DNA from 4 places in the Streptomyces sp. NPDC057854 genome. Region 2 is predicted to be linked to each of the others. Evidence: riboswitches for the same ligand, from Rfam matches in the RefSeq annotation. Region 2 holds a riboswitch; each other region holds the start of a gene.
The links. Region 2 has a riboswitch for cyclic di-AMP ahead of ACFVQZ_RS11600 (M23 family metallopeptidase). Riboswitches for the same ligand answer to the same signal wherever they lie in the genome.

Region 1 (5,603 bases), on a different contig from region 2:
GCAAGGGCGTCCGCCTCCCCGCCGAGTACCTGCTGATCGACCGCGCCAACCTGCTCACGGTCAGCGCCCCCGAGCTCACCGTCCTCGTCGGCGGCCTGCGCGCCCTCGGCATCACGGCGCCGCAGACCTCCCTCGGCGTGCTCACCGAGACCCCCGGCAAGCTGACGAACGACTTCTTCGTCAACCTGCTCGACCTCGGCACCACCTGGTCCCCCGTCTCCGGCGACGCGAACGTCTTCGAGGGCCGCGACGACGCGACCGGCGAGGTCAAGTGGACCGGCACCCGCGCCGACCTGGTCTTCGGCTCGAACTCGGAGCTCCGCGCCCTCGCCGAGGTCTACGCGAGCGACGACGCCCGGGACAAGTTCGTCACGGACTTCGTCGCGGCCTGGACCAAGGTCATGGAGCTGGACCGCTTCGACCTCCGCTGATCCCCCGCACCACCCCGCTCGACGACAGCGCCCCCGCGACCTTCCGGTCGCGGGGGCGCTGTCGTCGTCGCTCGTTCGGGGAGGTCGGTGCGGTCAGTGCGGGTCGAGCAGACCGAGGAGGTGGGCGACGGCGTCGGCGACGGCGGCGCGGGCCGGAGTGAGGTAGCGGCGCGGGTCGACCTCGGCGGGGTGGGCGGCGAGGTGGTCGCGCACGGCGCCGGTGAACGCCTTGTTCAGGTGGGTGGAGACGTTCACCTTGGTCATGCCCGCGGCGACCGCCCGGGCGAGCAGCGCGTCCGGGACGCCCGAGGAGCCGTGCAGCACCAGCGGGACGTCGACGGCGGCCCGCAGCCGGGCGATCAGGCCGAGGTCCAGGACCGCGTCGCGGGTGACCATCTGGTGGACGCTCCCGACGGCGACGGCGAGGGCGTCGACGCCGGTCGCGGCGACGAACGCGCGCGCCTCCTCGGGGTCGGTCCGGACGCCGGGGTCGTGGGCGCCGCCCTTGCCGCCGATCTCGCCGAGTTCGGCCTCGACGTGCACCCCGTGCCGGTGGCAGTGCTCGACGACCTCGCGAGTCGCGGCCACGTTCTCGTCGTACGGCAGCCTGGCGGCGTCGAACATGACGGATCCCAGGCCGAGTTCCACGGCCTCGCGCACGAGGTCCGGGTTCTCGGCGTGGTCGAGGTGCACGGCGACCGGCGTCTTGGCGGCGCGGGCCAGGGCCAGCGAGGCGAGCGCGACGGGTTCGAGGGCCCCGTGGTAGCGGACGGTGTTCTCGCTGATCTGGAGGACGACGGGCCGGCCGGCCCGCTCGGCACCGGCCACGATGGCCTGCGCGTGCTCCAGCTGGAGGACGTTGAAGGCGCCCACACCGGCACCGGCGGCGCGGGCCCGCCGGACGATCTCGTGGGTCTGGGTCAGGGGCATGGTCCTGCTCCGGGACGCGAAGGGATACGGAGGGATGCGGAGGGATGCGGACGGATACGAAGGGGAGGGCGTTCACTCGCTACGGCTCCGCGGAGTAGGGCCCGCGGGCGTCAGGCCGCCCCGGCGTCGGCGAGGACCACCGAGCGGGTGAGGTTCCGCGGGCGGTCCGGGTCCAGGCCGCGCGCCTCGGCGACCGCGACGGCGAGCCGCTGGGCCACGACGAGTTCGGCGAGCGGATCGAGACCGCCGTCGACGAGGGTGCCGCCGACCGCCCGGATCTCCTCGGCGAGGCCGCCGGGCAGGGGGCCGAAGGTCCAGGCGACCCGGCCGGGCCCGGTGATGCTGATCGGCCCGTGGCGGTACTCCATCGCCGGGTACGCCTCCGTCCACGCGCCGGCCGCCTCCCGCATCTTGAGCCCGGCCTCCTGGGCGAGGCCGTAGGTCCAGCCGCTGCCGAGGAACGTGACCTGCTCGGCGTCGCGCACGGAGTCCTCCAGCGGCCGGGCGAGGGCGAGTTCGGCGTCGTCGGCGGCGCGGGCGACGGAGCCGACGCCGGCCGGGAGCGCATCCTCGGCCTCCAGGTGGGCGCGGAGGAGCGCGAGGGCCGTGGTGGCGAAGCGGGTCTGGACGACCGACTCCTCGTCGGCGAAGTCGAGGACGGCGAGGGCGTCGGCGCCGTCCCGCACCGGGGTGGCCGGGTCGGCGGTGATCGCGCCGGTGGGGACGGTGCCCTTCAGCCGGTCGAGGACGGCCAGGACCTCGCTGGTGGTGCCGGAACGGGTGAGCGCGACGACCCGGTCGTACCGCCGCCCGTGGGGGAAGCGGGAGGCGGCGAACGCGTCCGTCTCCCCGTGCCCGCCGGCCTCGCGCAGGTCCGCGTACGCCTGCGCCATGAACCACGAGGTGCCGCAGCCGATCACGGCGACCCGCTCCCCGCGCCGGGGCAGCGCGGCGGCGTGCGCGGGCAGGGTGCGGAGCGCTTCCCGCCAGAGGGCGGGCTGGGTGGCGATCTCGGCGGCGGTACGGGACGGGGCCATGCGCACTCCTTGCACGGAAGGACTGACATCAATGCGTGAAGCTGCTCGTAACAAGCATCATTCAAGCAGATACAGTCACCCGTCGACCAGAGTCCACCGGGGGCCTGGATCAGCGGCCGGCGACGGACGCGCGGTGGATCGTGGCGTCGAGGAGGGCGAGCGCGTCCGCCGCGGTGCGGCCGGGGGCACGGTTCCAGGGGCCGATGAGGCCGTGCCAGCCGCGGGACCGCAGCTCGGTCATGATCCAGGCACCGGCCTCGTTCATGGTGGCGGCGCTGCCGTGGCCGAGCCGGTGGGCGGCGAGCAGCGCGCCGCAGACGCACCGCGCGCCGCGCGCGTCCCGGAGCTTGTACGGGGTGTTCTGCCAGCCCCACTCCTCCAGGACCCGGCGCGCGTACGCCAGGTGCACGGAGGGCCGGACGTCCGGGCGGCCGATGCGGCGCCAGACGTGCAGCCGGTCCGGGAGCGCGGCGCCGATCCGGCCGGGCAGCGGGCGTTCGGCGGGCGGCGGCGCCGGCAGCGCGTCGAGCGCGTCGGCGACGAGCCGGTCCACGGGGACGGACAGCAGGCTCCGCCACGCCTCGGAGGCCGGGCCGGGCGCGGGGGCGGGCGCGGGGGCGGGCGCGAGCAGCCGCTCCCAGGCGGCGCTCTCGTAGAGCCGGGCCGCCTCGCGGTCGAGGGTGTCCGGATCCATCAAAGCGGGAGAAAGCGGGGCAGTTGAGGACATCCCCCCATGATTGGCGATGCGTGTCCGGTTTGCCGTGTATGCACCGCGCATGCCACCCCAACACGTGGGCATTACGGAGCACATTCCAACGAACAGAACCAGGCGGCCTATTCGGACATTACGCACCCCGTGACGCGACTCACTTTCCCTCCGCCGCCACCGCCCCCGCCCCCGTCAGAATCCGCGCCGCACAAGGGAATCCGGAATCACCGCGAGAACGGTCGATCTTGAATTCCGGCACATCGATCTTTGCCCTTCCTTTTCCCGTGTCCGCGCGTCTTGTTCCGCGCCGCATTTCTCGCCTACGGTCACCTCCATTCGGGCGGACCGCCGAATCCTGCCACCGCCCGGACGACCTCCCATTGCACCCGACGGCAGGAGCGGGGGACCCACCACACCGCCGGTCCGGACCACCGGAACGGCTCGGGGTGAAGCCGCGTGCGCGCGGCCGGACACCTCCCCGTCCGAACCCGACAGCTCACCTCGCAGGCGCCGGAGAGGAAACCGTCATGCCCGCTCACGGCAAGCACCGCCGCCCCCGACGCCGCCCCGTCTCCCGAGGTCTCGCCTTCGCGGGCACCGGCGGAGTCGCCCTCGCCCTGCCCCTCGTCGTCCCGGCCACCGCCGGCGCCGAGCCCGTCGCGCGGACCGCCGCACCGGCCGCCGCCGTCGCGGCCCCGGCCGCCGCTCCCGCCACCCCGGCACAGGCCCCCGCCACCGTTCCGGCCGCGCCGGCCGCCGCGCCCCGCGCGTACACCGTGGTGCAGGGCGACTCGCTTTCCCTGATCGCCCACCGAAAGGGAATTCAGGGCGGCTGGAAGGCGCTTTACCAGGCGAACCGGACCGCCGTCGGTGACAATCCGTCACTCATTCATCCGGGCCTGGAACTGACGATTCGTCGGGATTCCGCCGGGGCCGTCCCCGCCCCGCGGAAGACCGTCCGGAAGGACACCGCGAAGCCCGCCGCCGGCGGTTCCGCCGAACGGGCGAGCCGCTCCGCCGCCCGCCCCGCGGCCCCCGCCGCGCAGACCCGCGCGACGGTCGCACAGGCCGCGCCGCAGGCCGCTCCCGCCGCCACCCGGTACGCCGACAACCTGGACGGCTGGATCCGCGAGTCGCTCGACGTCATGGCCCGCTACGGCATCCCCGGCACGTACGACGGCATCCTCCGCAACGTCATGCGCGAGTCCTCCGGCAATCCCCGCGCCATCAACCTCTGGGACTCGAACGCCGCCAAGGGCACCCCCTCCAAGGGCCTGCTCCAGGTCATCGACCCGACGTTCGCGGCCTACCACGTGCCGGGCACCTCGCTCGACCCGTACGACCCCGTCGCGAACATCACTGCCGCCTGCAACTACGCGGCCGACCGGTACGGCTCCATCGACAACGTCAACGGCGCCTACTGACCGGCCCCGCCGGTCACCGCCGCGAAGCGGCCGGTGAACCAGGCGGTGGCCAGTTCCGCGACCCGTTCCAGGGCGCCGGGCTCCTCGAAGAGGTGGCCGGCGCCCGGCACGACCTCCAGCCGGCTCTCGCAGCGCAGCAGCGCCTCGGCCCGCCGGTTGAGGTCCAGGACCAGGTCGTCGTCGCCGCCGACGATCAGCAGCGTCGGCGCCCGCACCGCGGCCAGCCGCTCCCCCGCGAGGTCGGGCCGGCCGCCCCGGGACACCACGGCGGCCACGTCGTCGTCCGGCGCCGCCGCGGCCCACAGCGCGGCGGCGGCGCCCGTACTCGCCCCGAAGTACCCCCGCGGCAGCGCCGCGGTCTCCGGCCGCCGCGCCGCCCAGGCGGACACCCGGGCCAGCCGCCCGGCGAGCAGCGGGGTGTCGAACACCTGCGCCCGGTCGGCCGCCTCGGCCTCCGTGAGCAGGTCGAACAGGAGCGTCCCGAGCCCGGCCCCGTTCAGGGCGCCGGCCACCGCCCGGTTCCTGGGGCTGTCCCGGCCGCTGCCGCTGCCGTGCGCGAAGAGGACCAGACCGGCCGCCCCGTCGGGCAGCGCGAGGTCGCCCGGCAGCTCGACGCCGTCGACCCCGATCCGTACGGAGGTGTTCCGGACCACCGGGGCGCGCCCCGCCCGGCTCCGGTCGAGCAGGGCCACCACCTCGGCGTCCGGCGTCTGGTCGAAGTCCCGGTAGAACTGGCCGACGGCCGCGAACTCCGCCGGGGTGTGGACGGCGACCGTCTCGTCGGCCTCCCCACCGAGCCGCGCCGCCCAGTCGTCCGGCGCCACCGGCACGGCGAGCACGATCCGCGCGGCTCCCCCGGCCCGTACCGTCCGGCAGGCGGCCAGCGCGGTCGCCCCGGTGGCGAGGCCGTCGTCGACGACCACCACCGTCCGCCCCTCCAGCGGCACCGGCCGCCGGCTGCCCCGGTACGTCCGGGTCCGGTCGGCCAGCACCTGCCGCTCCCGCACCTCGGCGTCCGCCAGGTCCCCCTCGCTGACGCCCGCGAGCCGCACGACCTCCTCGTTGACGACCC
Region 2 (5,603 bases):
GCGCCCAACAACGCGGTCCTCTCGGTCGTCGGCGACATCGACCCGGAGCAGACGCTCGCCTGGATCGAGAAGTACTTCGGTTCCATCCCCGGCCACGACGGCAAGCCCGCCCCGCGCGACGGCTCCCTGCCGGACGTGATCGGCGAGCAGCTGCGCGAGGTCGTCGTCGAGGAGGCCCCGGCCCGCGCCCTGATGGCCGCCTACCGGCTGCCCGAGGACGGCACGCGCGCGTGCGACGCGGCCGACCTCGCCCTCACCGTGCTCGGCGGCGGCGAGTCCTCCCGCCTGCACAACCGGCTGGTCCGCCGCGACCGCACGGCGGTCGCCGCCGGCTTCGGCCTGCTCCGGCTCGCCGGCGCCCCCTCGCTCGGCTGGCTGGACGTCAAGACGTCCGGAGGCGTCGAGGTGCCCGTCATCGAGGCGGCCGTCGACGAGGAGCTGGCCCGCTTCGCCGCCGAGGGCCCGACCGCCGAGGAGATGGAGCGCGCCCAGGCCCAGCTGGAGCGCGAATGGCTCGACCGGCTCGGCACGGTCGCCGGCCGCGCGGACGAACTGTGCCGCTTCGCCGTGCTGTTCGGCGACCCGCAGCTGGCGCTGACCGCCGTCGACCGGGTCCTCTCGGTCACCGCGGACGAGGTGCGCGAGGTGGCCGCGGCCCGGCTCCGGCCGGACAACCGCGCGGTGCTGGTGTACGAGCCGGCCGAGACCGCCGACAGCGACGCCACCGACGAGAGCGACGACGAAGAGGGAGCGGACCAGTGACGGACACCGCCCAGCCCCTGACCAGCATGGAGTTCCACCCCCAGCCGCAGGCCGGCGCGGCGAGGCCGTGGGCCTTCCCGGCCCCCGAGCGCGGCACGCTCGACAACGGCCTGACCGTGCTGCGCTGCCACCGCCCCGGCCAGCAGGTCGTCGCCGTCGAGCTCTTCTTCGACGCGCCGCTGGACGCCGAGCCCGAGGGCCTCGACGGCGTCGCCACCATCATGGCGCGCGCCCTCTCCGAGGGGACCACCGAGCGCGGCGCCGAGGAGTTCGCGGCGGAGCTGGAGCGCTGCGGCGCCTCCCTCGACGCGCACGCCGACCACCCCGGCGTCCGGGTCTCCCTGGAGGTCCCGGTCTCCCGCCTGCCGAAGGCGCTCGCGCTCGTCGCCGAGGCGCTGACCTCCCCGGCGTTCGACGCCGACGAGGTCAAGCGTCTGGTGGCCAACCGGCTCGACGAGATCCCGCACGAGTCCGCCAACCCGAGCCGGCGCGCGGCCAAGCAGCTCTACAAGGAGCTCTTCCCGGCCTCCGCGCGGATGTCCCGGCCGCGCCAGGGCACCGAGAAGACGGTGGAGGCCATCGACGCCGCCGCCGTCCGCGCCTTCTACGACGCGCACCTGCGGCCCGCCACCGCCACCGCGGTCGTCGTCGGCGACCTCACCGGCGTGGACCTGGACGCGGTCCTCGCCGACACGCTGGGCCGCTGGACCGGCGCGCCGGCCGCGCCGCGCCCCATGCAGCCGATCACCGCCGACGACACCGGACGGGTCGTCATCGTCGACCGTCCGGGGGCCGTCCAGACGCAGCTGCTCATCGGCCGGATCGGGCCGGACCGCCACGACTCCGTCTGGGCCGCGCAGGTCCTCGGCGTCTACTGCCTCGGCGGCACCCTGACGTCCCGTCTGGACGCCGTCCTGCGCGAGGAGAAGGGCTACACGTACGGCGTGCGCGCCTTCGGGCAGGTGCTCCGCTCGGACGGCGAGGGGCACGGCGCCTCGCTCCTCGCCATCAGCGGCTCGGTCGACACACCGAACACCGCGCCGGCCCTGGAGGACCTGTGGAAGGTCCTGCGCACGCTGGCCGAGGGCGGACTGACCGACGCCGAGCGGGACGTCGCGGTGCAGAACCTGGTGGGGGTGGCGCCGCTCAAGTACGAGACGGCCGCCTCGGTCGCCGCGACCCTGTCCGACCAGGTCGAGCAGCACCTGCCGGACGACTACCAGGCCCGGCTGTACGCGCGGCTCGCCGAGACCGGCACGGTCGAGGCCACGGCGGCCGTCGTCAGCGCCTTCCCGGTGGACCGGCTGGTCACCGTGCTGGTGGGCGACGCCGCGCAGATCGAGGAGCCCGTGCGAGCCCTCGGCATCGGCGAGGTGACCGTGGTGAGCTGACCCCGGGTCAGCGGGCGGCGGAGGTCTCCGATGCGATGAAGCGTCGGGGACCTCCGCTTTGTCCGTTATGAAGCTAAGCATGATCGTATGCCCTGTGGCATGTCTTACAAAAAGGCGTGTCTGTTTGGCGATCGACATCCGTCCGGCCTAGCGTCGACGCGGCTGTCCGGCCCACGCACGCGCCGCACCCGCGGCACCGGACAGTCATCGCCGAGTCCCCGTCAGGCGCGAGCCTGGGGAGCCGGGGACCCACCAGTCCCTGGGGTGAATCGGACGCCTTCGCCCGCGCGGAGGGGCCCGTAGGAGACCTTCCTGCTCCGAACCCGTCAGCTAACCCGGTAGGCGAGAAGGAAGGAAAGGACCGTCTCTTGGCGTTCACCCGTGCCACCGGGAAGCACCGTGGTGCGAGCCGACTGGCTCGCCGCAGCGCCGGCATCGCCGGCGTGGCCGCCCTCGCGACCACCGGCGTCGTCGGCACCCTCGCCTCTCCGGCCCTCGCCGCCGACGGGGAGGACCGTTCCCCCGAGGACACCGGCCTCATGAAGGTGATCGCCGACGAGTCGATCGCCGACCAGATCAGCGCGCAGGCCGCCGCCCAGGAGCAGGAGGCCGCCGAGGCCGAGGCCCGGGCCAAGGCGCGCGCCGAGGCGAAGCGCAAGGCCGAGGCCCGCGCCAAGGAGATCCGCGAGGAGAAGGAGCGCGCCGCCCGCGAGGCCGAGCGCCGCCGCCTCGCCTCCTTCAACCTCCCGGTCGCCGGCTCGTACGTCTCCACCGGCTACAAGACCGGCGGCTCCCTCTGGTCCTCCGGCAGCCACTCCGGCGTCGACTTCCACGCCGCCTACGGCACCCCGGTCGTCTCCGTCGGCTCCGGCACCGTCGTCGAGGCCGGCTGGGGCGGCGCGTACGGCAACAACGTCGTGATCCGGATGCACGACGGCACCTATACCCAGTACGGCCACCTGTCGTCCATCGGCGTCTACGTCGGCCAGACCGTCGAGCCCGGCCAGCAGATAGGCGTCTCCGGCTCGACCGGCAACTCGACCGGCCCGCACCTGCACTTCGAGGCCCGCGCCACCGCCGAGTACGGCTCCGACATCAACCCCGTCGCGTACCTCCGCGCCCGCGGCGTCAGCCTCTGACCCGCCATTCCCGCCCCGAAAAGGCCCCGGCTCTCCCGAGCCGGGGCCTTTTCCGTCGCTTCCGGCCCGCATGCCCCGGGCGTCTACCGGCCGGATTCCGAGGGGGCATCGGAATTTCCGGCGCGCTGCAATAGAGTCGCGGAAGAAGCGCCGCTCGAATGCGGGGCGCGCGGAGCGAATACGGAGGTCGGACATGCGGGTTCCCGCGCAATCGGTATGCACGGCGATCCGGGACGACATCGTCTCGGGGGTCTTCGAGCGCGGCAGCCGGCTCACCGAGGACCAGCTCGCCCGGCGCTACGGCGTCTCCCGCGTGCCGGTCCGCGAGGCCCTGCGCACCCTGGAGTCCGAGGGCTTCGTGGTCAGCCGCCGGCACGCGGGCGCCCAGGTCGCCGAGCCCACCGACCAGGAGGCCGCAGACCTCCTCGACGTACGGGCGCTGCTCGAACCGCTCGGCGCCGCCCGGGCCGCCCAGCGGCGCACCGACGCCCACCTCAAGGTGCTGCGCGGCCTGGTCAGGCTGGGACAGGAGCGGGCCCGGCGGGGGCAGGGGGAGGACCTGCGGGCGCTCGGCGGCTGGTTCCACGAGACGCTGGCGCAGGCGTCCGGCAGCCCGGCGCTCGCCGTCCTGCTCACCCAGCTGCGCCACAAGATCGCCTGGATGTACGTCGTGGACCCGCCGGACCGGCCGGCGGACGCCTGGGCCGAGCACGGGGCGATCGTCGACGCCGTCGCGCGCGGGGACGCCGAGCGGGCCCGCGCGCTGACCGCCCTGCACGCCGAGCGCTCCCTGCCGCTGCACCGGCTGAAAAGGCCGGAGCACGGCCGCGTGAGGGTTTCGCAACACGCCGTCAACACGGCGAGTTCCCGGATTTAACACGGGCGCCGTATACAGGAAGAGGAATTCTCCCGGCCTTGTCGCGGCTTTGTGCCGACCTTGTCCCGGCCTTTTCCTGCTGCCCGGAAAAGGGAAATTGCGGGACCGCGGAAATGCCGGACGGCCGTGTCCGCCGGGAATTCCGGGGACACGGCCGTCCGTGGGGAACGGGATCGACTCGCCGTGATCAGACCGTCTCGGGAAGCTCGTCCAGGCCCTCGGCCACCAGCTTGGCGAGGCGCTCCAGCGCGGCCTCGGCGCCCTCGGCGTCCGAAGCGAGCACGATCTCCTCGCCGCCCTGCGCGCCCAGGCCGAGCACCGCGAGCATGGAGGCGGCGTTCACCGGGTTGCCGCCGGCCTTGGCGATGGTCACCGGAACACCGGAGGCCGTGGCGGCACGGACGAAGATGGAGGCGGGGCGGGCGTGCAGGCCCTCGGCCCAGCCGACGTTGACGCGGCGCTCAGCCATGGTGTTGCCCTTCAGGTCTTCAGCGGTTGTCTAGACCAGTCTCTCACGGGAAGCGGAGTGCTCCCGTCGACGTTGGTCCCCCCACCGTACGACCTCCGGCCCTCCCGCCCCGGCGGCGCGCGGACCGTGCCGCGTCCCTCCCGGGCCGCGCGCGGACGGTGCCGCTGTCGGACCCCGGCCGTAGGCTGTGCCCCATGCGGAGCACGTCGGAACAGGCGGACGGACCGGACGGGACGGGCGGTGCGGGACCGGGGGAGCGGCAGGCCCCGGCCGGGCGCCCGGCCCCGCAGGAGCACGCCTACCCCGACCACTGGGAGGCCGACGTCGTGCTCCGCGACGGCGGCACCGCGCGCGTGCGCCCCATCACCGCCGACGACGCAGGCCGGCTCGTCAGCTTCTACGAGCAGGTCTCGGACGAGTCGAAGTACTACCGATTCTTCGCCCCCTACCCCCGGCTCTCCGCCAAGGACGTCCACCGCTTCACCCACCACGACTTCGTCGACCGGGTCGGCCTCGCCGCCACCGTCGGCGGCGAGTTCATCGCCACCGTCCGCTACGACCGGATCGACGCCCGCGGCCTGCCCGCCTCCGCGCCCGCCGACGAGGCCGAGGTCGCCTTCCTCGTCCAGGACGCCCACCAGGGGCGCGGCGTCGCCTCCGCGCTCCTCGAACACATCGCGGCCGTCGCCCGCGAGCGCGGCATCCGCCGCTTCGCCGCCGAGGTACTGCCCGCCAACACCAAGATGATCAAGGTGTTCACGGACGCCGGCTACACCCAGAAGCGCAGCTTCGAGGACGGCTCGGTCCGGCTCCACCTCGACCTGGAGCCCACCGACCGCTCCCTCGCCGTCCAGCGCGCCCGCGAGCAGCGCGCCGAGGCCCGCTCCGTCCAGCGGCTCCTCGCCCCCGGCTCCGTCGCCGTCGTCGGCGCCGGACGCACCCCCGGCGGCGTCGGCCGCACGGTC
Region 3 (5,603 bases), on a different contig from region 2:
GCTGGCGCTCTCCTCGATGCGGGCCCGCCGCACGGCGCGCGAGGTGGCGTCCCGTACGTACGGGAAGGCGGGGGCGCGGACGGTCGGCGAGTACGAGTCGTTCGCGACCACGCTGGCGTTCCTGCGCGAGCGGGCCCGCCGGGGCACGGTCCCGGTGCCGGACTTCGCCGCCCGCGAGCAGGAGCTGCTGCACCACCTGTGGGAGCGCCGGGCGACGGCGTCCCCGGCGCTGTCGTACGCGGCCCGGGCCACCGGACGGGTGTGGGTGCCGCCGCAGTACCTCGACTACGGCGGCTACAACCCGTACAAGGGCTAGTCCACCGGCGTCTCGGAGGCGGTCGTGAGCCGGGCCAGTTCGGCGTCGGTCAGCGTCAGGCCGGCGGCGGCGACGAGCGCCGGCACCTGCTCGACCGTACGGGCCGAGGCGATCGGCGCGGTGACGGTGGGGCGGGAGGCGAGCCAGGCGAGGGCGACGGTGGCGGGCTCGGCGCCGTGGGCCTCGGCGACCTCGTCGAGCGCGGCGAGCACGGCCTGTCCGCGCGCGGTCTCGGCGAACGCGCCGGCCCGCGGGGCGCGGACGCTGTCGACGGACCGGCCGGGCCGGTACTTGCCGGTGAGGAAGCCGGAGGCGAGGCCGTAGTACGGGACGGCGGCGAGGCCCGCTTCGGCGGCGGTGTCGAGGAGCGGGCCCTCGTACTTCTCGCGCGCCACGAGGTTGTACTCGGGCTGCAGCGCCACGTACCGGGTGAGCCCTTCGGCCTCGGCGAAGTCGAGGGAGGCCCGCAGCCGCTCGGGCGAGATGTTGGAGGCGGCGACGGCCCGCACCTTGCCCTCCTTCACGAGCTGGTCGAGGGCGGTGACGATCTCCTCGACGGGGACCGTCTCGTCGTCGAAGTGCGTGTAGTACAGGTCGATGTAGTCGGTGCCGAGGCGGCGCAGGGAGGCTTCCGCGGCGGCCTTGACGGTGGGGGCGGAGAGGCCGTTGAGCGGGGCGAGGGCGCCGACCTTGGTGGCGACGACGACGTCGGAGCGGTTGCCCCGGGCGGCCAGCCAGCGGCCGATGACGGTCTCGGACTCGCCGCCCTCGTTGCCGTCGACCCACGCGGAGTAGACGTCGGCGGTGTCGACGAAGTTGCCGCCGGCGGCGGCGTAGGCGTCGAGGACGGCGAACGACGTCTTCTCGTCGGCGCTCCAGCCGAAGACGTTGCCGCCGAGGGCGAGCGGGAAGACGTGCAGGCCGGAGGTGCCCAGCGGGCGCAGAGTCGAGTCCATGGGGAGATCAACTCCGTGCGCCGCCGGGCGTATTCCGGTCGGGGAGCCTGAACCCCGGCCGGAAGGCTCGTACGGACGGACCGGCGGCCGGACCGTCGCGTCGGACCGTGGGGTCAGACCGTCAGGCCCTTGGAGCGCAGCCACTCGGCCGGGTCGATGCCCGCGCCGTCCGGGGTGTGGACCTCCATGTGGAGGTGGGGTCCGGTGACGTTGCCGGTGGCGCCGACGCGGCCGATGGTCTCGCCCGTGGTGACGGTCTGGCCGGCGGCGACGGTCATGGAGGAGAGGTGGCAGTACCAGACCTCGGTGCCGTCCTCCAGCTGCAGGACGATCCGGTAGCCGTACGAACCGGACCAGCCCGCGGACGTGATGGTGCCGCCGTGCACGGCCTTGAGCGGGGTGCCGGTGGGGGCCGCGAAGTCGAGGCCGGTGTGGTAGCCGGAGGACCACATCGAGCCGGACTGCATGTAGGTGGAGGTGAGGGTGTACGAGGAGAGCGGCATCGCGTAGCTGGCGGCCAGCTGGGCGAGGCGCTCGGCCTCCGCCTTCTCGGCGGCGATCCGCTCCGCCTCGGCCTTCTCCTCGGCGAGGCGCTTCTCCTCGGCGGCCTTCTCCGCGGCGATCCGCTCGGCCTCGGCCTTGGCGGCGGCTTCCGCCTGGACCTTGGCGTCCGCGGCGGCCTTCTCGGCGGCGGCCTTCTCGGCGGCCAGCTTCTCGGCGTCGACCGCGGCCTGCTGCTGCTGTTCGGCCTGCTGGAGGATGCGGGCGCGCAGGGCCTCGCCGGCGTCGGCGGCGGAGGCGGTGCGCTCGGCGGGGGCGGCCGTGGCGGTGCCGGCGGCGGCGGTGCCGGCCGGGGCGGTGTACGTGACGGAGGTGAGCGGCTTCGCCGCGGCGGCGCCCGCCGCGACGGGCGCGGAGCCCTGCGCGTCGGCGGTCTCCTCGTCGCCGCCGGGCAGCAGGGCGCCGACGCCGGGCAGGTCGTGGGCGTCCGGGAGGCCCAGGTCGGGAAGGTCCGGGAGGGAGATCGCGACCGGCGGCTTCTCCTGCGCGGTGGCGAGGCCGCCCGCGCCGACGGCGGCGATGACGCCGACGCCGAGGACGGTGGAGGAGCGGGCGAAGTTGGAGCGCTGCTTCACGACCCGGTGCCGGCCGCCGGCGCGGCTCTCGGCGCGCAGGGAGCCCTCGGTCGGGTTCCACTCCCCGGGGGAGGGGGTGAAGGAGGCGGTGTCGTACGCGCCCGGCGCGGCGCCGGCCGGGTCGTCCGCTCCGACGGCACCCGGGCCGCCGAAGGGCTCGAAGGGGGCACCGGGTACGGGGGTGTTGGACGCCACGGAGGCGCGCTCCTTTCCTTCCTTCTCGCCTACCGGGTTAGCTGACGGGTTCGGAGCAGGAAGGTCTCCTACGGGCGTGTTCGCACGGGGGGTGCGAGGGGCCCGATTCACCCCAAGGGATGGTTCCCCGGTTCCCTTTCGGGATTCGGCACGTGCGCACGGAGCCGCCTCTTGCGACGGCTGGGACGACCGCGCTGCGTTATCGAACGTTAATAGACACGACGGTCCGATTCCAAGCCGTTCCCCTTGATCATTCACGGAAATGGCAGGGATTCGCCCGAGTTGACCCCGCTTCAGTGCCGGTCCGTCAAACCTCTGAAATCTGACGGTGTGTCAATTGTTATCGCTGAGGCACCTCCTGACCACGCACGGTGAACGCCCGGCCGGATCGCGTCAACCTCCCGGCCCGGGCGGCACCACCGGCATGGTCCGCCGCCGCTCCGGCGCCCCGGCCGCCGGCCGGCTCACCGCCAGCAGCGCCATGTCGTCGGTCGTCCCCCCGCCGGTGTGCCGCCGCACGTCGTCCACGAGCGCGTCGAGCAGCTCCTCCGGCCCCGGGAAAACCGCGCCCGCCAGCCGGGCCGCCGGATCGTAGAAGACGCCGCCCGCGTCCCGCGCCTCCGAGAGGCCGTCGGTGTAGAAGAGCAGCGTCGCGCCCGCCGGGTACGCCCGCTCGTCGGCCCGGTCCGGCCACACCGACAGCTCGCCCATCCCGAGCGGCAGCGCCGCCTCGGCCGGCGCGACCGTCTCCAGGCGCCCGTCCCCGTACAGCAGCAGCGGCGGCGGGTGCCCCCGGTTCACCAGCCGGACCCGCCCGCCCGCGCGCGGGACCTCCGCCAGCACCGCCGTCGTGAACCCCTCGAAGGCGTCGAGCCCCTCGCGCCGCGTCCCCTCCCGGTCGAGGGCCCGGTCGAGCCGCCGCGCCACCCCCTCCAGCGTCGCCTCCTGCTCCGCCGCCTCCCGGAACGCGCCGATCACCACGGCGACCGCCTCCACCGCGTCCATCCCCTTGCCCCGCACGTCCCCGACCACCAGCCGCACCCCGTGCGGCGTGTCCTGCACCGCGAACAGGTCGCCGCCGATGAACGCGTCCGCCTGCGCCGCCTCGTACCGCGCCGCGCACTGCAGCCCGCCGATCCGCTCCGCCGGCATCGGCAGCACCGCCCGCTGCGCGGCCTCCGCGATGACCCGCGCCGACGCCAGCCGCTCGCCGCTGCGCCGCACCACCAGGTTGATCACCAGCGCCAGCGCGGACACCGTCACCACGGTCAGCGTCTCCGTCAGCGAGGGCACGTCGGTGAGCGTGTCGTTGTACGCGTGCAGCCCGACCGACGCCAGGATCGCCGCCAGCCCGGTCAGCAGCGTGGTGAGCCGGGAGAAGAACGGGGCGGCGATCAGCGGCGCGGCGGAGAACATCGGCGCCGCCGTGTACGCGGGCGGCGTCGCCAGGTCGAACACCACCCCGCCCGCGATGATCAGCGGCGGCAGCGCCCGCAGGACCCGCCGGGTCGCGCCGAACGGCGCGGACTGCCGCACCTCGCTCCCGTACGGTCCCCGGGTCGCGCCGGACCGGACGGGACCGCGGCCGGGCGGATCGCCCCGCCGCCCGCCGCCCGCCGCTCCCCGAGGGTGCGTCACCTTGAGTACTCCTGACCGGTCGCCGGCCCGCCGCCGCGCACCCTCCCAGGGTCCCCGCGCCGCGCCCGCCCGGCGACCGGCAGGCGTCCGACCGGCGTACGCGGCCCGCTCCACGCGCGCGTGGAGACCGGGTCCCACCCACGCGCGCGTGCATGCCGCGTCCCGCCCACGCGCGCGCGTGGGAACCGCGTACGGGCGGAAGCCCGGCCGTCCGCTACGACGTCGAGCCGTCCACCCGCAGCCGTCCGCCCCGCCCCAGGACCGCGACCGCCGCCGCACAGCCCAGGCCGACGCCGCAGAGCGCCAGCCACGGCGCGGCCGTCCAGCCCGTGACGTCGAGGAGCACACCCGTACCGAGGTTCCCGAGCGTGATCCCGATCCCGCAGACCGTGTTGTAGAGCCCGTAGTGGGTGGCCACCCAGCGGCCCCGGGAGAGCGCGACGACGGTGTCCATCTCGTACGGGTAGAGCACCGCGTTCGCCACCGCGAGGACCGCCGCGCACAGCAGCAGCGCCGCCGCGCCCCGCCCGAGCGTGGCGGGCAGCAGGAACGCGCCGCCCATCAGGGCCAGCCCGGCGACGAGGCTCCGCTCGCGGCCGAGCCGGGCCGCGCACCAGGCGGTGATCCGCAGCTGTCCGGCGAGCGCGACGAGCGCGGAGACGACGAACAGCGCGGTCGTCACGCCCGTGCCGCCCGCCGCGAGCGGCAGCGCCAGGTAGACCTGGAAGGACAGCACGTACGAACCGGTCATGGCGAGCGAGAAAAGCCAGAACACCCGGTTGCCGAGGACCGTGCGGAACTGCCCCCGGACCCCGGCCGCCCCGGCCGCCTCGCCGTCCTTCCGCTCCGGCCGGCCGCCGCCCGCCGCCACCGGCAGGTGCCGCAGCTGCACCAGCGTCAGCCCCAGGAAGAGCACGGCCGCGACCACGCACGTCAGCCGGAACGAGACCCCGGTGAGCGCCACCCCGACCAGCGGGCCGAGCAGGATGCCCGCCTGGTAGTAGGCGTTGAACAGGGCGAACGCCTCCACCCTGCGCTCCTCCCCCGCCTCCGCCGCCAGGCACGCCCGCACCGCCGGGTTGAACAGCGCGCCCGCGAGGCCGGTGGCGAGCGAGGCGGCGACGAGGACGGGCAGCGACTGCGCGAAGGCGAGCGCGCCGAAGCCGGCGGTCCGCAGCGCGCACCCGGCCACGATGAGCGGCTTGAAGCCGAACCGGTCGGCGAGCGCCCCGCCGACCAGGAACATGCCCTGCTGGGAGAGGTTCCGGACGCCGAGGACGAGCCCGACGGTCCAGGCCGCCATACCGAGCCCGTCGGCCAGGTGGGCGGCCAGATAGGGCATCAGCATGTAGAAGCCGAGGT
Region 4 (5,603 bases), on a different contig from region 2:
GTAGGCGGCGGCGAGCTCCGGGTCGGTGGCGAGCCGGGCCTGCATCTCCTTCATGACCCCGTTGGCCTCCAGGGTGCCGATGGCCGAGGCCGCCCGGGGGCAGGTGAGGTAGTACGTGGTCGGGAAGGGGGTGCCGTCGGGCAGCCGGGGCGCGGTCTCGACGACGTCCGGGTTGCCGCAGGGGCAGCGGTGCGCGATGGCGCGCAGGCCGCGGGGCGGCCGGCCGAGCTGGGCCTCGAAGGCGGCGACGTCCGCCTCGGTGGGCTCGGTGCGTGCGGTCTGCGGAGGGGGCGTTTCCAAGGTGGGTCCTACAGTCGGGTCGGTCAGCGGCGGTCGGCGTTGTCCACGCCGTCCCAGAGGTTGTCGTACCAGGGGCGGTCGGACGTGCCCTGGTCGGCGCGGGGGCGGTCGGCCGCCCCGGGGTCGTTCACGGTGAAGCCGGTCTCGCCGGGGAGCACGTAGTGGAGGTGTTCGCGGGCGAGGCGGCGGACGTACGCGGGGTCCTGGAGGCGGGCCTTCTCGTCCCGCAGCTCCTCGACCCGGCGGGCGGCCTCGGCGGCCTTGCGCTCCTGGTCGGCGATCTCGCCCTGCTGGGAGACGTAGCTCCGTATCGGGTAGGCGAGGGCGACGACGAGGGAGCAGACGACCAGGGCGAGGAAGGCGGCGCGGCCGGTGAGCCGGGAGCGGCGGGCCTGGCGCCGGGTCTGGGAGCGGTAGACGCGGGCGGCGGTCTGTTCGCCGATCAGCCTGAGCCGGGTCGCGGTCGAGAACCGGTCCCCGTTCTTCACGGCCATGTCCTGCCGCCTCCCCTGTCTCCGGTCTCCCTCACACGTCCGTCCCCGCACACGGTACGGGACCGGGTGCGGGGACGGACGGAACTGCGGTGCCGGGGCAGGTCAGCCCTTGAAGCGCGGGAAGGCGCTGCGGCCGGCGTAGACGGCGGCGTCGTCGAGGATCTCCTCGATGCGCAGCAGCTGGTTGTACTTGGCGACGCGCTCGGAGCGGGCCGGGGCGCCGGTCTTGATCTGGCCGCAGTTGGTGGCGACGGCGAGGTCGGCGATGGTGACGTCCTCGGTCTCGCCGGAGCGGTGGGACATCATGCACTTGAAGCCGTTGCGCTGGGCGAGCTCGACGGCGTCGAGGGTCTCGGTCAGCGAGCCGATCTGGTTGACCTTGACCAGGAGGGCGTTGGCGGACTTCTCCTCGATGCCGCGGGCGAGGCGCTCGGGGTTGGTGACGAAGAGGTCGTCGCCGACGAGCTGGACCTTGTCGCCGAGCTTCTCGGTGATGACCTTCCAGCCGGCCCAGTCGTCCTCGAACAGCGGGTCCTCGATGGAGACGAGCGGGTACGCGGAGACGAGCTCCTCGTAGTACTCCGTCATCTCGGCGGCGGAGCGCTCCTTGCCCTCGAAGAGGTACTTGCCGTCCTTGTAGAACTCGGAGGCGGCGACGTCCAGGGCGAGGGCGACGTCCTTGCCGGGGACGTAGCCGGCCTGCTTGATGGCCTCCAGGATGAGGTCGAGCGCCTCGCGGTTGGAGCCGAGGTTGGGGGCGAAGCCGCCCTCGTCGCCGAGACCGGTGGACAGGCCCTTGGTCTTCAGGACGGACTTGAGGGTGTGGTAGACCTCGGTGCCCCAGCGCAGCGCCTCGGAGAAGGACTCCGCGCCGATCGGGGCGATCATGAACTCCTGGATGTCGACGTTGGAGTCGGCGTGCGACCCACCGTTGAGGATGTTCATCATCGGAACGGGCAGCAGGTGCGCGTTCGGGCCGCCCAGGTAGCGGAAGAGCGGGAGGTCGCTGGCCTCGGAGGCGGCGTGCGCGACGGCGAGCGAGACGCCGAGGATGGCGTTGGCGCCGAGCGACGACTTGTCCGGGGTGGCGTCCAGGTCGAACATGGCCTGGTCGATCAGGCGCTGCTCGGTGGCGTCGTAGCCGACGAGCTCCGGGCCGATCTGCTCGATGACGGCGAGGACGGCCTTCTCGACACCCTTGCCGAGGTAGCGGTTCTGGTCGCCGTCACGGAGCTCCAGAGCCTCGAACGCACCGGTGGAGGCACCGGACGGCACGGCAGCACGGCCGGTGCTGCCGTCGTCGAGGCCGACCTCGACCTCGACCGTGGGGTTGCCTCGGGAGTCCAGGATTTCCCGGGCTACGACGACGTCGATGGACGGCACGAGCATCTCCTTCTGGGATGTGACGCTAGGTGTGACGCAGGGGTCGCAAGGTCTCGTTCGCCTTGCGACAAGAGCCTAACCGGCTCCGGCGCTCCGGCCAGCCGACCGCCCGTCCCCTGGGACGAAAAAGGGCCCAAGAGCACGCATCGGAGGACGAAAGACCCGGGAACTACCGGGCGGTAACGCCGGAACCCCGGTCCGGAGCCACGGGGGAAGGGGGCTCGGGACCGGGGTGGTCACCGCGGGAGGGTCGTCGGGTGCCGGTGAGCCGCCGGACTCACCGCCACCGCGGCTCCTTACTTGAGGTGGAGCTGCTGGCCCGGGTAGATCAGGTCGGCGTTCTCGACGACGTCCTTGTTGAGCTCGAAGAGCTCGGCCCAGCCGCCCTCGACGCCCTGCGCCGCGGCGATCTTGCTGAGGGTGTCGCCGGCGACGACCTTGTACTCGCCGTCGCCCTTCTTGACCTTCTTGCCGGTCGGGGTGGTGACGGTCTTCTTGGCGGCGGCCTGCGGGGCGGCCTGCGCGGTGCGCTTCGGGGCCTGGCGCTGCTCGCTGCGGGTGGCGGACTGCTCCGAGGAGCGCTCGGGGGCGCTCTGGCGCGGGGCGGCCTGCTGGGTGCTCTGCTGCTGGGTGCTCCGCTGCTGCGGAGCGGCCTCGGCGGAGCCGCCGTCGTAGGAGGCGGAGGAGAGGCCGACGCCGCAGCTCGGCCAGGCGCCCTTGCCCTGGCCCGCGAGGACCTTCTCGGCGATGGCGATCTGCTGCGACTTGCTGGCCTGGTCGGCGGTGGCGGCGTAGGCGGTGCCGCCGTACGCGGCCCACGTGGAGGCGGAGAACTGGAGGCCGCCGTAGTAGCCGTTGCCGGTGTTGATGGACCAGTTGCCGCCGGACTCGCACTGGGCGACGCGGTCCCACTCGGAGGCGGTGGCGGCCGAGGCGGTGCCGGCGGCCATCAGCGGGGCGGCGACGGCCGCGCCGGTGACGCCGACGAGGGCGACGACGCGGGTGGCCTTGGAGGGACGACGACGCTTGCCCGTGCCGGAGAACAGCATGGAGTTTCCTCTTCACCGACGCCTGTGAGGTGAGCTGTCGGGTTCGGGCTGGAAGAGTCGCCCGGCCGCGTGTCCTAGCACGCGGCTTCACCCCTAGCCGGTCCTGCGGCCGTCGCTGTCGACGGCCGGGCCCGGCACGAACCTTGGGTCCCCCACTCCTGCCTGCGGCGCTTTCGCGACGACAGTTCCCGGCGGCCGACGGCAGGACTCGGCGTTTCGGTCGACGGGGCCCGCGGTGGCGAGCGGTGTCGACCGTAGACACACAGGTGCTCGAAGTTCAAAGAGGCTCACGACGGACAAAACGCCCTTCCTTGCCCTCCGTCAGACCTCGTTTGCGCAGGTGAGAGCTGACGGAAGCAAAGTTTGCGGACGTGACACGCCAGTTGGGGCGAAGAGACCCATGTCTCACTTTCCCAAAATCGGACATACGCCCCTGAAACGGCCTCACTTCTCCGACGAAGGGACCGTCAGTTCCAGGCTCTGACCAGGGAGGATGAGATCCGGGTCGGTGCCGACCGTCTGGCGGTTGGCGTCGTAGAGGGCATCCCAGCCACCCGGAAGGTCGTTCGCCTGCGCGATCTCCGACAGGGAGTCACCCGGCCGCACGGTGTAGGCGTCAGCCTCGTCCGCGTTGACGGGGGTTGATACGACCTTGTCCGCAGCTGCGGCATGTCGCCCGGATTCCTGACTGGTGTCCGACTTGCCGGTTTCCTCCGGGGCGGCCTCGCCCCGGTGCTTGCCCGTCCCGGGCGCGGCCGACGCCACGTCAGACCCCTCCGTGCCGGGGGCCGCCGGGGTGGTGGGCGCCACGGGGGCGCCCGAGCCGTCCGGGGTGCCGACCGGGGCCTCGGGCGTGCCCGTGGAGGCGTCCGGGGCGCCGGGCGCGGTGGTCGCCGGCAGCGGCGTGACGCCGACCCCGGGGGCCGTGGGCGCGGTGGACGTGTCGGGGGAGGTGGGAGAGGTGGGCTTCGCCGGGGCCGTGGCGGACCCCGACGGCGCCTTCCGCGCCTCCTCCGTCTCCGCGGCCGTCTCCGCGGTCTCCGCCCGCCCCGTGGAGTCGGCCGGCGTGGTGGCCGGGGCGGACGTCTCCGCGGTCTCCCCGGCCGCCGGGCGCTCGGCGGGGGCGGTGGCGGTGTCGGTGCCGGCGGGCGTGCCGCCGGTGCGGTTCGACTCGGGCGCCACGCCGCCCTCTTCCTCCCGCGGGACCACGGGGCCGGGGTGCACGCCGGTCGCCTCGCCGTCGTTCTCCAGGCCGGCGATGGGGGCGCAGGTGGCCCAGGCGGTGCTGCCGGAGGCCAGGGCCCGCTCGGCGACGGTGATCTGCTGGGCGCGGCTGGCGAGGTCGGGGCTGGTGGCGTACGCGAGTCCGCCGTGCCGCTCCCACAGCTCCTGCGTCATCTGGAGCCCGCCGAAGGCCCCGTTGCCGAGGTTGGCGCTCCACTGGCCCCCGGACTCGCAGGCGGCGACGCGGTCCCAGGTGGCCGCGTCGGCGGCGGAGGCGGATCCGGTGGCGAGCAGCGGGAGCGCCAGGGCGGATCCGGTCACTCCGGCGGTGACGACGATCGCGGGAGCCTGGCGGGGTCGACGGTGTCGTCCGTTTCCGGAAAGCATGTCGGGGCCTTTCGCGTGACGGCGGGTCGGCGGTGACGCCTGGGACGGCCGGGGTCGGGCCGAACGTTGGCGCGAACGTAGCCGCATTCGAACGTCCGTCACAAGTCGATGGCCGCGCGATCACGTGAAGATCACATTTCTGATCCTCCGTCACCCGCCGTGCGGGGGTGCGGACGGGGTGCGGATGGGGTGAACTCGACCGGAAGCGTGCGCAATCCGCGCATGATGAGCCCGCCGCGCCACCGCAGTTCGTCCGGATCGGCGCCGAGCCGCAGGTCGGGCAGGCGGGTCAGGAGGGTGGCGAGCGCGGTCTGGCCCTCCAGCCGGGCGAGCGGCGCGCCCAGGCAGTAGTGGATGCCGTGCCCGTACCCGAGGTGCTGGTTGTCGGTGCGGGCGAGGTCGAGGGTGTCCGGGGCGCCGAAGCGGTCCGGGTCGCGGTCGGCCGCCGCGAGGACGACGAGGACGGGGTCGCCGGCCGGGACGGCCTGGCCGCCGAGGGTGAGGTCGGTGGTGGCGTACCGCCAGGTCGCCAGCTCCACCGGCCCGTCGTAGCGGAGCAGTTCCTCGACGCCGGTCTCCAGGAGCCCGGTCTCGCCGGCGGCGAGCGAGGACTGGAGGAGGGCGCGCTGCTCCGGGTTGCGGAGCAGGGCGTAGGTGCCGTTGCCGATGAGGTTGATGGTCGTCTCGAAGCCGGCGAAGAGCAGCACGAAGCACATGGCGACGGCCTCGGCCTCGGTGAGGTGGTCGCCGTGGTCGGAGGCGCGGA

Region 1: linked by a shared signal. The riboswitch ahead of ACFVQZ_RS12820 (LysM peptidoglycan-binding domain-containing protein) and the one ahead of ACFVQZ_RS11600 (M23 family metallopeptidase) in region 2 are both predicted to bind cyclic di-AMP.
Region 3: linked by a shared signal. The riboswitch ahead of ACFVQZ_RS26705 (M23 family metallopeptidase) and the one ahead of ACFVQZ_RS11600 (M23 family metallopeptidase) in region 2 are both predicted to bind cyclic di-AMP.
Region 4: linked by a shared signal. The riboswitch ahead of ACFVQZ_RS04900 (transglycosylase family protein) and the one ahead of ACFVQZ_RS11600 (M23 family metallopeptidase) in region 2 are both predicted to bind cyclic di-AMP.

What each region holds. Positions count from the first base shown of each region.
Region 1 covers NZ_JBHVMF010000007.1:150,235-155,837, reverse strand. The annotation lists gene katG (catalase/peroxidase HPI) at 1-431, shown strand, start outside; gene ACFVQZ_RS12835 (class II fructose-bisphosphate aldolase) at 525-1,361, opposite strand; gene ACFVQZ_RS12830 (sugar isomerase) at 1,472-2,398, opposite strand; gene ACFVQZ_RS12825 (hypothetical protein) at 2,508-3,092, opposite strand; cyclic di-AMP (ydaO/yuaA leader) riboswitch at 3,444-3,630, shown strand; gene ACFVQZ_RS12820 (LysM peptidoglycan-binding domain-containing protein) at 3,635-4,531, shown strand; gene ACFVQZ_RS12815 (phosphoribosyltransferase family protein) at 4,525-5,603, opposite strand, start outside.
Region 2 covers NZ_JBHVMF010000006.1:182,728-188,330, reverse strand. The annotation lists gene ACFVQZ_RS11610 (M16 family metallopeptidase) at 1-762, shown strand, start outside; gene ACFVQZ_RS11605 (M16 family metallopeptidase) at 789-2,153, shown strand; cyclic di-AMP (ydaO/yuaA leader) riboswitch at 2,352-2,512, shown strand; gene ACFVQZ_RS11600 (M23 family metallopeptidase) at 2,522-3,292, shown strand; gene ACFVQZ_RS11595 (GntR family transcriptional regulator) at 3,486-4,169, shown strand; gene ACFVQZ_RS11590 (HPr family phosphocarrier protein) at 4,357-4,638, opposite strand; gene ACFVQZ_RS11585 (GNAT family N-acetyltransferase) at 4,833-5,603, shown strand, end outside.
Region 3 covers NZ_JBHVMF010000020.1:136,976-142,578, reverse strand. The annotation lists gene ACFVQZ_RS26715 (PrsW family intramembrane metalloprotease) at 1-316, shown strand, start outside; gene ACFVQZ_RS26710 (aldo/keto reductase) at 313-1,272, opposite strand; gene ACFVQZ_RS26705 (M23 family metallopeptidase) at 1,386-2,603, opposite strand; cyclic di-AMP (ydaO/yuaA leader) riboswitch at 2,615-2,764, opposite strand; gene ACFVQZ_RS26700 (PP2C family protein-serine/threonine phosphatase) at 2,997-4,241, opposite strand; gene ACFVQZ_RS26695 (MFS transporter) at 4,456-5,603, opposite strand, start outside.
Region 4 covers NZ_JBHVMF010000002.1:123,811-129,413, forward strand. The annotation lists gene ACFVQZ_RS04885 (DUF501 domain-containing protein) at 1-300, opposite strand, end outside; gene ACFVQZ_RS04890 (septum formation initiator family protein) at 324-794, opposite strand; gene eno (phosphopyruvate hydratase) at 897-2,183, opposite strand; gene ACFVQZ_RS04900 (transglycosylase family protein) at 2,474-3,226, opposite strand; cyclic di-AMP (ydaO/yuaA leader) riboswitch at 3,231-3,406, opposite strand; gene ACFVQZ_RS04905 (transglycosylase family protein) at 3,671-4,771, opposite strand; gene ACFVQZ_RS04910 (cytochrome P450) at 4,969-5,603, opposite strand, start outside.